DNA from 2 places in the Nitratireductor sp. L15S-10 genome. Region 1 is predicted to be linked to the other one. Evidence: predicted binding sites of a transcription regulator. Region 1 holds the regulator's gene; the other holds the start of a gene.
What was found. The regulator LexA, encoded in region 1, represses DNA repair genes until DNA is damaged. The targets are predictions, from matches to a motif close to TGTTCNNNNTGTGTTCNG.
Positions count from the first base shown of each region.

Region 1 (7,874 bases):
GCGGCGTTCCGACCGGGAGGCGCCAGACCTTTTCCTTATAGACGATACCGCGCGAGGAGAAGAACAGAATGGGTGTGTGCGTGTTGGCGACAAACAGCCGCGTGACGAAATCCTCGTCCTTGGTCGACATGCCCGAACGGCCCTTGCCGCCCCGCGCCTGCGCCCGGTAGATCGATAGAGGCACGCGCTTGATATAACCTTTGCGGGTGACGGTGACCACCATGTCCTCGCGCTGGATCAGGTCCTCATCGTCGAGGTCTGCTCCACCTTCGGTGATTTCGGTCCGGCGAGGTGTGCCGAATTCGTCCCGTACGGCAATGAGTTCGTCTTTGACGATCTGCTGAATACGGGCGCGCGATGCCAGAATTTCCAGGTAATCGCTGATTTCTGCACCGATCTGGTTCAACTCGTCGGCGATTTCATCGCGACCGAGTGCTGTCAACCGCTGCAGACGCAGTTCGAGGATCGCGCGGGCCTGCTCCTCGGAAAGATTGTAGGTGCCATCCTCGTTGATCCGATGCCGCGGATCGTCGATCAGAAGGATCAGGGCTTCCACGTCAGCCGCGGGCCAACGACGCTCCATCAATTGCTCGCGCGCCGTCTGCGGATCCGGCGCATGGCGGATAAGCTTGATCACCTCGTCGATATTGGCGACAGCGATGGCAAGACCGACCAGCACATGCGCGCGGTCGCGCGCCTTGCGCAGCAGGTATTTGGTGCGGCGGCTGACGACGTCTTCACGGAAATGGACAAAGGCCTTCAAGAGATCGAGCAGGTTCATCTGCTCAGGCTTACCGCCATTCAGCGCAACCATGTTCGCACCGAATGAAGTTTGCAGCGGCGTGAACCGATAAAGCTGGTTCAGCACGACATCGGCAACTGCATCGCGCTTCAACTCGACCACGACCCGATAGCCCTGGCGGTCGCTCTCGTCACGGATATCGGAGATACCCTCGATGCGCTTGTCGCGCACCAGTTCAGCCATCTTCTCGATCATCGAGGCCTTGTTGACCTGATAGGGTATTTCCGAGATCACGATGGCTTCACGATCGTTGCGCGCCGGCTCGATGGCCACCTTGCCGCGCATCATGATGGAGCCGCGGCCGGTTTCATAGGCACTGCGGATTCCGGACCGTCCGAGGATAAGGCCCCCGGTGGGGAAATCCGGCCCCGGAATCAGCTCCTGCAGTTCAGGCAGACTGATCGCCGGATTGTCGATCATGGCCACGCAGCCATTGATGACTTCCGACAGATTGTGCGGCGGAATGTTGGTCGCCATGCCAACCGCGATGCCACCGGAACCATTGACCAGAAGGTTCGGATAACGGGCCGGAAGCACTTTGGGTTCACTGCCGGACCCGTCATAGGTGTCCTGGAAGTCGACCGTCTCCTTGTCGATATCCTCGAGAAGCTCGTGGGCGCCCTTTGTCAACCGGGACTCGGTATAGCGCATCGCCGCCGGCGGATCGCCATCGATGGAACCGAAATTGCCCTGACCGTCGATCAGTGGCAGGCGCATGGACCAATGCTGCGCCATGCGCACAAGCGCATCGTAGATCGCCGCATCTCCGTGAGGATGGTATTTACCCATCACATCGGCGACAGGACGTGCCGACTTCACATATTTGCGGTTCCAGTGATAGCCGCTTTCGTGCGAGGCGTAGAGAATGCGCCGGTGCACCGGTTTCAAACCGTCGCGCACATCCGGGAGTGCGCGGCTCACGATGACGCTCATCGCGTAATCGAGATAGGAGCGCTGCATCTCCTCGATGATGGAAATCGGCTCGATATCGTCGGGCTCGCCCGGTCCGGTCGGCGTTGTCTGGTCAGTCAAATCGGATCACACACAAAATAAGGAATCACTGACTTCTTATATATGAAACGCCATTGATTCTCCAATCGGAGCAGAGATTGGCGCAAAGGAAATCCAACGCAATTTCAGATGCATATGGCAGGTCTGTGAATGGAGGCACCGACAAATCGCCGCAGTCAGGCGCCTGGAGGTGGCAATCAGGGCTTTTCCGAACCCTCCTGGCTGGGCTAGACAGTCACAAGGGAGGACCCCATGTCAGGTTACGAGACCCTGTTCAACGCGTTCGTCACATTGCTCGTGACCGTGGACCCACCAGGTCTTGCGCCACTCTTTCTTGCGCTGACGGTCGGCATGAACCGTTCAGAGCGCAATCAGGTCGCCGTCCGCGCCGCAATCATCGGCTTCGCCGTTCTTGCGCTCTTCGGCGTGGCTGGCAGCGCCATACTTTCCGTTTTCGGCATCACACTTCCGGCGTTCCGCGTGGCCGGCGGTCTGCTTCTCTTCTTCATAGCGTTCGAGATGATTTTTGAACGCCGCCAGGAGCGCCACGAAAAAAGCGCCGAACGCGCCATCACCCGGGACATGATCCGAAATATTGCGGCATTTCCGCTGGCAATCCCCCTGATCGCCGGCCCCGGAGCGATTTCTGCCACCGTGCTTCTCTCCGGATCCTTCAGCGGCCTCACCGGAACCGCTACATTGCTGGCAATTCTTCTCACTACGATCGCCATTACCTACGCTGTGTTCACACTTGCAGAGCGCGTGGACCGCTTCCTCGGCGAGACAGGACGATCGATCCTGACAAGACTTCTGGGCGTGATACTTGCAGCTCTGGCCGTGCAGTTCGTCGCGGACGGCGCAAAGGCCCTGTTCCATGCGCCATAACGCAAGAAATCGAAAGAAAATGCCGGGAGTTGCGGAACACAACTGGAACATATAGAGTATGTTCTGGTTTTGTTTTTAACTGATTCTCGGTGGCTACCATGCTGACCCGCAAGCAGCACGAACTTCTCCTGTTCATTCATGAGCGCTTGAAGGAGACCGGAATTCCACCATCCTTCGACGAAATGAAGGAGGCGCTGGACCTTGCGTCCAAGTCGGGCATCCACCGGTTGATCACCGCCCTGGAGGAACGCGGCTTTATCCGCCGGCTTCCCAATCGGGCCCGTGCGCTCGAGGTGTTGCGCCTGCCCGATTCGATTGCGCCGGGCCTGAATGCCGGCGCACGCAGGTTTTCGCCGAGCGTCATTGAAGGCAGCCTCGGCAAAGCGCCACCATCCCAGCCCAAGCCGGCAGCCAGCAATGACGACTCGCTTGCCGGTGTCGTTTCGGTGCCGGTCATGGGGCGCATCGCTGCGGGTGTTCCGATCGATGCCATCCAGCACCAGACCCATTCCATCGCCGTCCCTCCGGACATGCTGAGCGGTGGCGACCACTATGCGCTGGAGGTCAAGGGCGATTCGATGATCGAGGCAGGCATCTTCGACGGCGACACCGTCATCATCCGCGAAACCCAGACTGCCAACCCCGGCGAGATCGTGGTTGCCCTTGTGGATCAGGAAGAAGCAACCCTGAAGCGCTTTCGGCGCAAGGGAGCGTCGATCGCCCTTGAGGCTGCCAATCCGGCATATGAAACACGGATATTCGGTCCTGACCGGGTGAAGGTTCAAGGGCGTCTGGTTGGCTTGATGCGCCGTTATTGACCTGCGGCGGAGAGGCATTTTTCCTCTCGCACATGGCTTCCTGAAACGTGAGTGTGGCCTGAAACTTGAATGTGGAAGGAAGCCCGGGGTGTTGCCGATGCCTGCAGGTCAGGACGGGTTTTCTCGAAACAGTTCCTGCAACACATTCGGCAGCGTTTCAGGCAGGTCTTCGGCGATCAGACCGCGCCCGAATGACCGACCGCATTCTGCGTGAATCCAGACGCCCGCGCATGCCGCTTCAAAAGCCGGCATCGCTTGAGCCATAAGGCTTGCGATTATTCCCGACAGTACATCGCCCGATCCGGCCGTTGCCAAGTGTGGCGTGGCGTTGACATTGATCGCCGCTCGCCCGTCGGGTGCCGCCACAATCGTATCAGGTCCCTTGAGCACAAGGGTCGCCCCGGATCGCACGGCCGCCTCCCGTGTTCGCTGCAGTTTCGAAGTTTCTGTTCCGTCGTGAAGATCGGGAAAAAGCCGGACGAATTCTCCCTCATGCGGGGTGAGAACAACCTTGCCGGCGGAAGCCCTGATCATGCCAAAAAACACATCCTGCATGCCGCCAAAGGCCGTGAGTGCGTCGGCATCGAAGACCAGTCCGCTTGCGTCATTCGCCTTGTCGAGAAGAGCGCGTGCGAAACTGCGCGTTCGTCCCCCTGTGCCGGCGCCTGGCCCGAGAACGGTCCCGGTGGGTCCCCGGTCGACAAAAAAGGCCCGCAACTCGCTTACGGTGTCGGCTTTGCGCAGCATGATCGACGTCAAATGCATCGCATGAACCGAAAGCGCGTTGGCGGGCGAAAGAACCGTTACGGCCCCTGCCCCTGTGCGCGCCGCTGCCCGCGCAGCAAGTCGCGCCGCCCCTGTCGAGGTGGCCCCGCCAGAAATCACGGCCACATGACCGCGCGAATATTTGTGAGCGCTGACGCGAAGTTTCGGCAAGGCTTCCCGCCACAAAGCAGGCTGGTTTTCCCAAAGTGCCTGACCAACAGTATCAAGCGCGCTGTCTGCAATGCCTATATCCGCAACAACGAGATCACCGCACATTTGCCGCCCCGGCACGAGCAGATGTCCGGGCTTTTTGCGAAAGAAGGTGACGGTCAGATCCGCCGACAAGGCCGCGCCAAGTGGCTTTCCTGTCAATCCGCAAACACCTGAGGGCAGATCGATGGCGACCACAGCAAGCCCGCTGCTGCTTACCTTTCCGATGATCCCGGCCTCCATTTCTTCCAGGGGACGCGTCAGACCTGCGCCGAACAACGCATCCACCACAAGCCACCCTCGACTGGCTTCGAAAGCCGCCAATGGCTCCGGTTTAACCGGACAATCCATAAGTGCGATCGCGGCATCGCTGCCCGAGGCCGGTTCGGCGTTGGCAAAAACGCGAACGCTCAGGCCTCGTTCTGTCAGGAGGCGCGCAACGACATAGCCGTCACCCCCATTGTTACCCGGGCCGCACAGGACGAGAAAGCCCTCCGCATCAGCATGACGAGCAAGGATTTCATCCACCACCGCCGCCCCCGCATTCTTCATGAGGCCATATCCGTCAAGCGCCCCCGCAGCGATCGCAGCGCGATCCACCCTGCGCATCTCTTCAGGCGTTAAAATCTCTAATTGCATCACATATTGCCGCTTTCTTCAGCGCATTGCATATTTTTTAAGCAGCCGCCAAACTGTACAGCGCACCGCATGTGTCCCTTGATGTTTTTCAGAGGCACAGCACGCGATGTTTCGCTGCCCGAAAACCCGTGTGATTATGCCTTTCGGGAGGCACAATGCAGCGATTGGCACGGATCGTGCAAGGCTCTGATCGGAGTTGGCATGTTTCGTGCCTTATTCGAACCGGAACAACAAGGGGCACGGGCTCACCGTTCCTGAACTCATTTGGAGGCCACCGAGGCATGAAAAAGGTCGAAGCGATCATCAAACCCTTCAAGCTCGACGAAGTGAAGGAAGCCCTTCAGGAAATCGGTCTTCAGGGCATAACTGTGATCGAAGCGAAGGGGTTCGGGCGCCAGAAAGGGCACACCGAGCTCTATCGCGGGGCAGAATATGTCGTCGACTTTCTCCCGAAGGTGAAGATCGAAGTCGTCCTGGCGGACGAAACCGTGGATGCGGCAATCGAGGCGATCCGCAAGGCTGCCCAGACCGGTCGCATCGGCGACGGGAAGATTTTCGTGACCAACGTGGAAGAAGTCATCCGCATCCGTACCGGCGAGACCGGTGCCGACGCCGTTTGATCCGCAATCATTCTCTTTCCCGGAACACCTCCGGGATCATCAGGCAAGACCATCGCAAATAGGAAGGCGAATATGACCACTGCACAAGACATCATGAAGCAGATCAAGGAAAACGACGTGAAGTTTGTCGATCTGCGCTTCACGGATCCCAAAGGCAAGCTGCAGCACGTCACCATGGATGTCTCCGCCGTGGATGAGGACATGTTCGCCGACGGCGTTATGTTCGACGGCTCGTCCATCGCCGGCTGGAAAGCCATCAATGAGTCCGACATGGTATTGATGCCGGAAACCGATACGGCCCATATGGACCCGTTCTTCGCCCAGTCGACCATGGCGATCTTCTGCGACATCCTCGACCCGATTTCGGGTGAGGCCTACAACCGCGACCCACGCGGAACGGCGAAGAAGGCAGAGGCCTTCTTGAAGTCGGAGGGGCTTGGCGACACCGTTTACATCGGCCCGGAGCCGGAGTTTTTCATCTTCGACGATGTGAAGTACAAGGCCGATCCGTACAACACCGGCTTCAAGCTCGACTCGAGCGAACTGCCAAGCAACGACGATGCCGAGTATGAGACAGGCAATCTTGGCCATCGTCCGCGCGTCAAGGGTGGTTATTTCCCGGTTCCTCCAATCGACTCGGCTCAGGACATGCGCTCGGAGATGCTGACGGTTCTCTCCGAGATGGGCGTGATCGTCGAAAAGCATCATCACGAGGTCGGCGCTGCCCAGCATGAGCTGGGCATCAAGTTCGAGACGTTGCTGAAGAGCGCGGACAGCGTTCAGAAGTTCAAATATGGCGTCCATCAGGTTGCCAACGCCTACGGCAAAACAGCCACTTTTATGCCGAAGCCCATCTATGGCGACAACGGCTCGGGCATGCATGTGCACCAGTCGATCTGGAAGGAAGGCAAGCCGACCTTCGCTGGCAACGAATATGCAGGCCTGTCGGAAAACTGCCTGTTCTATATCGGCGGCATCATCAAGCACGCCAAGGCTATCAACGCTTTCACCAACCCGATCACCAACTCTTACAAGCGTCTGGTTCCGGGTTTTGAAGCCCCGGTCTTGCTCGCCTACTCGGCCCGCAACCGCTCCGCTTCATGCCGCATTCCGTTTGGATCCTCACCAAAAGCCAAGCGCGTCGAGGTCCGCTTCCCCGACCCGGGCGCAAACCCTTATCTCGCCTTTGCAGCCATGCTGATGGCCGGCATCGACGGCATCAAGAACAAGATCCATCCCGGCCAGGCCATGGACAAGGATCTCTATGACCTGCCGCCGAAGGAGTTGAAGAAGGTCCCGACCGTCTGTGGCTCGCTGCGCGAAGCGTTGATGAGCCTCGACAAGGACCGTGGCTTCCTGAAAGCAGGCGGTGTGTTCGACGACGATCAGATCGATGCCTATATCGAACTGAAGATGGCGGAAGTGTTGCGTTATGAGATGACGCCGCACCCGGTCGAGTTCGAGATGTATTACTCGGTCTAATCGCTCCTCCCAAGGCGATTGCAGGGCTCCGTCCACGGACGGAGCCCTTTTTCTTCAACCGTTTTCCTGCTGGTTCATCCAGCCCCGGGCCAGAGCGGGCAGATCGGCACGCTCACGAAAGGCGCGCGTCACTTCGCCAAACGCGAAGCGGATCGAGTTCTCCACGATTTCCCTGTCATGACGTTTCAGTTGATCGGCGATCGGCGCCCAACGGAAAAGCGCCTGAGGGCTCTCGGTGAAAGCCCCTCCATCGACGGCGACATTCTGCCAGTGGGTATCGGCGATGCGCTTTTCAAATGTTTTGCGCCATTCATCCACCGTTTCCGACTGGGGAAGTGCCTCCCGGTTGTGGGCGAGCCCCTGTGTATGGCAGTGGCGGGCAAGCGCGGACGCATCTTCCCGCTCCAACGCACCGCTGGAAGCAACCTTCGCGACGGTGTGAAGCGTGAGATCGGAGAGGCAGGCCGCGAAGACATGAAGTTTGGCCACGTTGATGGACTGGACGAAGACATCATCCTCGAACATCGACGGATAGCGCGTACCCATGCGCGCCTTCAGATAGCCGTAGAGCTTTTTCTGAGCGACAAACGAGGAACGCGTGGCAATGAAGGTGCAAAGCGCGTCCACCGTATCAATCGGCGC
Region 1 covers NZ_CP120674.1:2,073,040-2,080,913, reverse strand. Annotated here, with positions in the region: gene gyrA (DNA gyrase subunit A) at 1-1,834, opposite strand, end outside; gene P2W41_RS09960 (MarC family protein) at 2,066-2,698, shown strand; gene lexA (transcriptional repressor LexA) at 2,797-3,516, shown strand; gene P2W41_RS09950 (NAD(P)H-hydrate dehydratase) at 3,625-5,130, opposite strand; gene P2W41_RS09945 (P-II family nitrogen regulator) at 5,412-5,750, shown strand; gene glnA (type I glutamate--ammonia ligase) at 5,823-7,232, shown strand; gene P2W41_RS09935 (hypothetical protein) at 7,287-7,874, opposite strand, start outside.

Region 2 (7,874 bases), 670 kb from region 1:
GCGGTGAACCTGTCGATCTTCACGGCTGGTAGGCTGATGCGTGAGGTTCCGCCGATCATTCCCGAGGCGCTGCCGACCCCGGAGGCGGCGACGGCAAACCCGCTGCCGCAGGCACTCGTTCTGACGGCGATCGTAATTTCGTTCTCGCTCTTCGCTTTCCTCCTGGTGTTGGCGTTCCGTGCCTATCAGGAGTTGGGAACCGACGACACGGATGGAATGCGCGTTGCCGAACCCGAGGGCGAACCAATGCCCCCGCTTGGATACTGAGGCACCGATGGCTGCTGAATCGATTGACATTTCCAACGCAATGCTGACGGAGCCGACGGCGCTGGGTGACTGGATGCTTGTGGCACCGGTCGGGCTGCCGATTCTCTTTGGCGCGGTCCTGCTCATGGTGCGCCACGAAACCCGGCTGCATGCAGGCATTGCCATTGCGGGGCTGCTTCTGACTCTTGGCGCGAACGCTGCACTCCTTCTGCAGGTGCTGGCAGACGGTCCGAAAGTGATGACCATGGGGCGCTGGCTGCCGCCCTTCGGCATATCCTTTACCGCGGACGCGCTCGGAGCATCGCTTGCCTTTGTGGCGACGCTGGTTGCCAGTGTGTGTGCTCTCTACGCGATGAAGGACATCGGCGCGACGGGTCGCCGCTACGGCTTTTATCCGTTTCTGATGCTATTGATGGCGGGCGTGGGAGGCTCGTTTCTGACCGGTGACATTTTCAACCTGTATGTCTGGTTCGAGGTGTTTCTGATCTCCTCCTTCGGTCTCCTGATCCTGGGGTCGACCGACCGTCAGCTCGACGGCGCAACCAAGTATGCCATTCTGAACCTGGTGGGGACGACGCTGTTTCTGACCGCGACCGCGTATCTTTACGGCACGTTTGGAACGCTCAACATGGCCGATATCGCCCGAAAGGCGGATGCCATGCGCGAGACAGGTCCGTTGATGACCCTCGCAGTCCTCTATTTGCTTGCCTTCGGCATGAAAGCGGCTGCGTTCCCGGTGAACTTCTGGCTGCCAGCCTCTTATCACACACCGCGCATCGTCACGGCGGCGCTGTTTGGCGGTGTGTTGACCAAGGTCGGAGTTTACGCGCTGCTGCGCGTTCTGGTGATGCTGTTTCCCGTTGAGCGGGCGGAGCTATCAGGTGTGATTGCCTGGGTGGCGGCGGGCACGATGGTGCTCGGGATTATGGGCGCTATTGCCCAGTCCGATATTCGCCGGGTGCTGGGGTTTGTGGTTATCTCTGGCGTTGGAGTGATGCTTGCAGGGCTCGCGCTGGGCACCGAGATCGGGCTGACGGGCACGATTCTTTATGCATTCCACTCCGTTCTCGCAATGACCGCGCTTTACCTTCTGGCCGGCGTCATCAAGGAGCTTGGTGGAAGCTACTCACTGCATGAGCTGGGTGGGCTTTACCGAGCCTATCCGGCGATGGGGGCCTTTGCGCTGGTTCTGATGCTTGCGGTGGCAGGACTGCCGCCGGCATCCGGGTTGTGGCCCAAAGTGCTGCTCGTGCGGGCTTCGCTCGAAGCAGGATGGCCCTGGCTCTCTTTTGCCATTTTGTTGACCGGCCTTCTCACCACGATCGCGCTCGGGCGTGTGTATATCCTTGCGATCTGGCGCAACGGCCCTTCCGGAGTTCCTGCCGATGCAGCCACGGGTGCCCCCGGATATGGCTACGCCTCAATGGCCTTGCTGTGTGTTCCGATCATACTGCTCGGCATTTACCCTGAACCATTTATCCGGGTGGCTGAAGCGGCTGCGGTCGGGCTCCTGGATGCATCAGGCTATATCGGTGCGGTCTTTCCTGCGGAGGCGGTGCAATGAGACTGTCCCTGATCAATATCATCCTGGCGCTGATCTGGACCGCGGTCAGCGGCTCTTTCACCCTGCCGAACTTTATTTTCGGCTTTCTCCTTGGGGCGGCAGCACTTTACCTGATCCGGGAACAGGTCGGATCTCTGGGATATTTCGCCCGCAGTATGCGGGTCATATCACTTGCCCTGCTGTTTCTCTACGAACTGGTACTTTCTGCCTGGCGGGTTGCGCTTCTTGTTTTGTCGCCGAGGATGAACCTTCGGCCCGGCATTTTCGCGTATCCTCTCAAGGTGGATCGGGACTTCGAGATCACGCTTTTGGCAAATCTGATCACGCTGACGCCGGGGACCCTGTCCGTCGACGTTTCGGAAGATCGCCGCTTTCTTTACGTTCATGCGATCGATTGCTCGGATCCGGAACAACTGCGCCGCGACATTGCCGAAGGCTTCGAACGCAAGATCATGGAGGCGTTTCGATGAGCGCCAGCGAAGAATTTCTCGTTTTTGCCGAGTTCATAGCGCTCGCGCTGTTGAGCCTGTCTTTCCTGCTGACTGTCATACGCGTCCTTGTGGGGCCGAGCCTGCCCGACCGGGTTCTCGCCCTTGATATGCTGGTAACCATTGCAATCGGCTTCATTGCGGTCATTGGCATTCGCACGGGCTTCACGCTTTATCTCGACATCGCCATCGCCCTCGGCCTTGTCGGCTTTCTGGCGACAGTTGCTTTTGCCCGCTTCGTTCTCAGTCGACGTTATGAACAGGAGTTCGTGAAGCGCGACACGCTCGGCATCTACGGCGACAAGGAGCAGTGATGGACGACGTGTTCAACATACTCACAGGCCTTCTTGTCATCATCGGTGCAGCTTTCACCCTGATCGCTGCGATCGGCATTCTGAGGCTCCCTGACCTCTATACGCGCATGCATGCCGCCTCGAAGGCCGGGACGCTCGGATCGGGGCTTATGCTTGTCGCGCTGGCAATATTTGCGCAGGATCAGGCGATCGTCACCCGGGCATTGGCGGCGGTGGTGTTCTTTCTCCTGACGGCGCCGATTTCCGCCCACCTTCTGGCGAAGGCGGCCTATGCCGCAGGCTACAGGCTCTGGGGGCGTTCGGTGCATGACGATATGGCGTCTCCCGAGCGTGTGGCCCCAGACGTTATCGGCGGAAAAAGTAATAAAGAAGATTAGATAGACTATTTTCTTCTATACTTCATATTCCTCGCGCTGCTTCGTGTATTCCCTGCCAATCTGTCGCACCACAGACAATTCCTTGTCGTGGCTGCATTGACGGCGGCGCATACGCATTCGTTCTTTTTTGAACGATAGAGCCGGGCGCGTTAAAAACGCTAAGGTCGGCTTAGTTGAGTACCGAGATTAATTTTAAGCTGATCTGATTTTTGGAATGAAATACGATTTTTTGAGATGTGATAAACAATCAGCCGCAGGTATCTGGTAGTATTAATTTGAAATTGTGAGTTGACCGGTCGAACGAAAAAAACGATATGATTGCTGCCTTCTCGGGAATCGGCAAAAAAATGCCTGTAGAATAGGGATTCCTATAGACACCTCATCACTGGCGGCATGAGGTTGTGGATTTGAATAGACGTTGGGGCAAGGTAACGAAATGAACGAAGATTCTGTAAAAAACGACGATACTCTTATTGAACTGACCGCAGACGTTGTTGCTGCTTATGTCAGCAACAATCCTGTTCCTGCATCGGAACTTTCCAACTTGATTTCAGACGTTCATGCAGCGCTCGGCCGTGTATGTGGCACTCCAGAAACACCGCCTGCTGAAAAGCAGAAACCGGCCGTGAATCCGAAGCGCTCTGTACACGAAGACTATATCATCTGTCTCGAGGACGGAAAGAAGTTCAAATCGCTGAAGCGTCACCTGATGACGCATTACGGCATGACGCCTGAACAGTATCGGGAAAAGTGGGGGCTTGACGCCAATTACCCGATGGTGGCTCCGAGCTATGCCGTGGCGCGTTCGAAACTGGCCAAGCAAATGGGTTTAGGACGCAAGCGCAAGGAAAAGTAGCATTTGGCTGGCGCCAGGCGCCAGCGCGATGTTTCCGTGTTCAGGCGGCGCTTCCGGCGCCGCTTTTTTTGTGCGTTCGGCGATCGTCTCAGGGGAGCAGGTCAGAGGCTCCGCGTGATGGTGCCCATTCATGGACGAAAGGAGGGGCCGGACCGCGTTGTCGCAGTCAATCGCTTGAATGCCTGGCTCAGGGCTATGTGGCGATTGAGGTCGTAGCTCCAATGGTTACGGACCCCTTTCAGGCGCTCTCTCTCGATCAACCGTTTCAGGCGACGAAGCACGTTGTCGCGCTCGGGGCCGGAGCTGTTTTGCGCCTCCTCAAGATCCAGCCCACCGACTAGGAAAAGTGCGGCCGTCTGCCGCGCGTCTTCATACCGTTTCCGCTTGGCCTGGAGGAAGGCGATGCTCTCCATCTTTACCGTAGTCATGCTCAACCCTTCATGTCGTGAGCGATAACTATGAAGCGCGCAGTGGGAGCGGGGATAAACCAACAGGGGAAATTCGTGCGGAATTTTGTTTTAATAATAATTTCAGTAGTTTAAGGAGTTTCTGGCTTTTATCTGTTCGTAATTTGTTCCCGCATATGCGTGTGTGAGGTATAAGAATTTATTCCTCTTTCCTGTGAAGGGATAAAGTCTGTGCTTTCAAACGCTGCCAAATCGACGGAACAAGAAGACGGGCGAGTTAAAACGCCTGAAGATCAATCACCGGTAACGCTGCACCGCCGTCTCAGTCCGATTCCCGAGGAGCGCGTCGGGGACGTTTGTGAATGTGTTCTCGACATTGTTGGCGCACTGTTCAATGTGAGCGGGCGCGAACTGCGCGAAACGCGCCGTTCATCGACAAGCGTAACGCGGGTGCGCCAGATCGGAATGTATGCCGCACATGTGGTTCTCGGGCTCAACATGAGTGAAGTCGGACGCGGGTTCGGTCGTGACAGAACCACCGTCCAGTATGCGTGTCATATTATTGAGGACATGCGTGACGACGAGGAGTTTGACCGGATCGTTTTGATGACGGAGCGCATCACTGCGGCTGCGTTCCGCAACACGGAGCTGCGCTGACATGGCTGTTTACAAAGAAGAGTTGCGCCATGCGCGCGAGCGTAGCCGCTGTCTGCGATTTCTGCAGAAGGGAGAGGCGTGGTTGCAACCCGGCGCAAAGGAGGGGAGCATGCTTCTCGACGGAGGGGAGCGGGGAACGGTCTCCATATCGCTTGGCGTTTTGAAGGCGCTGGAGAAAGACGATCTCGTGTGCCTGCGCGAAGACAAGGCTGCCGTGACGGCTGCTGGCATCGCCAGTGCGCGTCGATTGGCTGCGAAGCGGGAACCTTTTGCAAGCCAGCATCGGGAGATAGAGCGCAGGGTCATAAAGCAGGGCGCCGAGAAGACGATCATTGCCGCGACGCTGAGCGAATCTCCTCTGGCGCAGCTTGCGAACCGGCGCACCCGTAATGGTGAACCGTTCCTGACGATCGCGGAGTTCGACGCCGGTGAGAAACTGCGTGCCGATTACACACGCGCACAGATCATGCCACGCCTGAGTGCCAACTGGATGGCGTCAGTAACGGGAAGGAAACGCGGCAACGGGGCCGGAGGTGGCGTTGAGCTTACGGAGGCCGCAGTGGGCGCGCGTCAGCGTGTCGACCGGGCGCTTGAGGCCGTCGGACCGGAGCTGGCGGGTGTGCTGGTGGATATATGTTGTTTCCTGAAGGGATTCGAGCAGGTGGAAATCGAGCGGGGCTGGCCCGTGCGCTCGGCCAAGGTGGTGCTCAAGACCGCACTGGGCGCGCTGGCCCGCCATTATGAGCCCCCTGCTCGCAAGAAGCGCGAAACGCACAGGCCGATTCTGCACTGGGGCGCGCAGAATTTTCGGCCGAAGCTCGCCTGAACAATTTGCTGATTGCCTGAAAACGGGCAATCAGCCTGCTGCGGGTGCCACCTCTGTGGCTTCTTTTTTTATGCGCTGAACCATCGAACGCAATCCATTGGCGCGTTGCGGTGTGAGATGTTCGTCAAGGCCGAGTTTGGCCATCACGTCTTCGGCATCAATTTTCAGGATCTCGCTGGCGCGCCTGCCTGAAAACAAAAGGAGCATGATGGCGACGAGACCCCGCACGATATGGGCGTCCGAATCGCCTTTGAAGGTGAGGACGGGGTCGTTGCCTTCTCCACGTTCCGTATATAGCCACACCTGGCTGACACAGCCACGCACCCGGTGTGCCTCGTCGCGCGCGGCTTCCGGATAGGAAGGCAGATTGTTGCCAAGGTCGATGATATATCGGTAGCGTTCTTCCCAATCGTCGAGGAAGGCGAAATCGTCATAAAGGGTGTCAATCGTAGTGCTCATTGGGCCGGATATAGTGATTGGCCGGCCATTCGTCACGGAAAACCTTTGATTGCCCCAAAATGTCGAGGGATCTATTGATCGGCAGGGCGCTCTGGAACACTTCCGGTTGTTAAAGGTGCCGATGCAGCGCTGGCGGCGGCCTCGGGCGGAGTGTCCGTCGGCTCTTCGAGCATTTCATATGCAAAACGGGCACTTTCACGGGCCCGGGCCCCGATCGTCTGAAGTGCGGCGCGCCCGGTTGCACAGACTTCGGGCTTTCGCTCGCAGATGCCAACCATGTCTGTAATGGCTTCGCGGGCCGCGCCCAGTGCCTGCAGGGCGCCGACCTGTGGCGTCTCCGCGCTGTCCTGGCTGCCTGTTCCCCCAATAGGCAACAGTAGCAGCACCAGCGAAAGCCAGAAGATCGAGCGGATTATAAAGCCCATGACGTCCAGTCCCGTTTTGCCCCGAAGGATGTCCCTGGCGGGCACAATGTCATGCCTCCGCCAAGAAGCTCTTGAGAATTCTCCTAAAATTGAAAGCAAACTTTTTAAAAGTTCGGAAATGTCCGCCTTTGAAGCAAAGCCGTTTCAAACCCGCGGAAACATCGTTACGCTTTGTTTGGCATCTAATGATCTGAGGCAATTGTCTTTTTTCCGGGGCACGGCCTGTTTAAAGGATTTTCGGGCTTGCTGTTTTGGCGGCTATTTTGTTCAGCGCGCGTTAACCATGACGGCATTCACCACGCTTTGATGGGTCGATTTCTCTCATTTTTGCGCTTGCCGCCGGCCCTTTGACGCCTGCGTTTATCCTTTCCTTAAACGCTCGATGCGAGTTTCGTCAGGAACAAGAACCCGCCGAACGGACAAAGCAAGAGCGCGTCGAGTTGAGTTCACGAGTAGCATCATATCAAGAATGGCTGGCAGCCCTTTCAGCCGCTTGCGAAAGGCTGATCCACCCCAGTGTTGAAGACGGGGTGGAGCGTTCGCGCCAATTGCGGCTTGCCGTCGTGCTTCTGACGGCCCCCTTCCTGTTTGCGGGCGCGGCCGCGCTGCTTCTCGCCGGCACTCTGGGTTTCGCTCCGACGCTGGCGCTCGCCAGCGCCGGCTTTGCGGTGAGCTGGCTGGCCGCAGCCGGCCTGTTTGCAAGCGGGCGCCGTGAAATGATCGAAGCGCTCGCGCTTGTTCTTGGAATTACCGCCATCAGCGCGGTGATTGTTCTTTCCGGTGGTTTTGCGTCTCCGATGACAGCCCTGATAGCGGGGCTTGCAGCAGAAAGTTTCTGGATTGCACGGACGCGTCGCGCTCTTTTGGCGGGTGGTCTCGCCGGTGTGGTTTCTCTCGGACTGGCCGCTCTTGGCGGGGTTTTGGGTATTCATTTTTCTGCATCGCTGCCGCTCGCCGTGCTCTGGCTGATCCCGCTGGCTTATGTGGCCACGCTCGCCCTGCGCTTCGGGACGTCGCAGGCGGAGCAAATGAGCAATTCCGCATCCTCGAAAAGCGTGGGCATAGAAACGATGATGAGCGCGCTGGTGCTGCGCCTTGAGGGCACCGGTGATGTGGTGGATGCGTCCCATCAGGCCGAGGGGGTCTTGAATGTCCGGTCCGACATCCTTCTGGGGACAGGGTTTTTCGAGCGTATTCATGTGGGTGACCGCGTGGCTTATCTGTGCGCGGTCTC
Region 2 covers NZ_CP120674.1:2,741,985-2,749,858, reverse strand. Annotated here, with positions in the region: gene P2W41_RS13210 (Na+/H+ antiporter subunit C) at 1-267, shown strand, start outside; gene P2W41_RS13205 (Na+/H+ antiporter subunit D) at 275-1,831, shown strand; gene P2W41_RS13200 (Na+/H+ antiporter subunit E) at 1,828-2,301, shown strand; gene P2W41_RS13195 (cation:proton antiporter) at 2,298-2,633, shown strand; gene mnhG (monovalent cation/H(+) antiporter subunit G) at 2,633-3,010, shown strand; gene P2W41_RS13185 (MucR family transcriptional regulator) at 3,447-3,866, shown strand; gene P2W41_RS13180 (cytoplasmic protein) at 3,995-4,294, opposite strand; gene P2W41_RS13175 (helix-turn-helix domain-containing protein) at 4,670-4,930, shown strand; gene P2W41_RS13170 (DUF6456 domain-containing protein) at 4,932-5,756, shown strand; gene P2W41_RS13165 (SufE family protein) at 5,787-6,215, opposite strand; gene P2W41_RS13160 (DUF5330 domain-containing protein) at 6,287-6,640, opposite strand; gene P2W41_RS13155 (hypothetical protein) at 6,759-6,947, shown strand; gene P2W41_RS13150 (ATP-binding protein) at 7,171-7,874, shown strand, end outside.
Region 2: a site for LexA is predicted at 4,428-4,445, ahead of P2W41_RS13180 (cytoplasmic protein). Genes of this name have one in related genera too.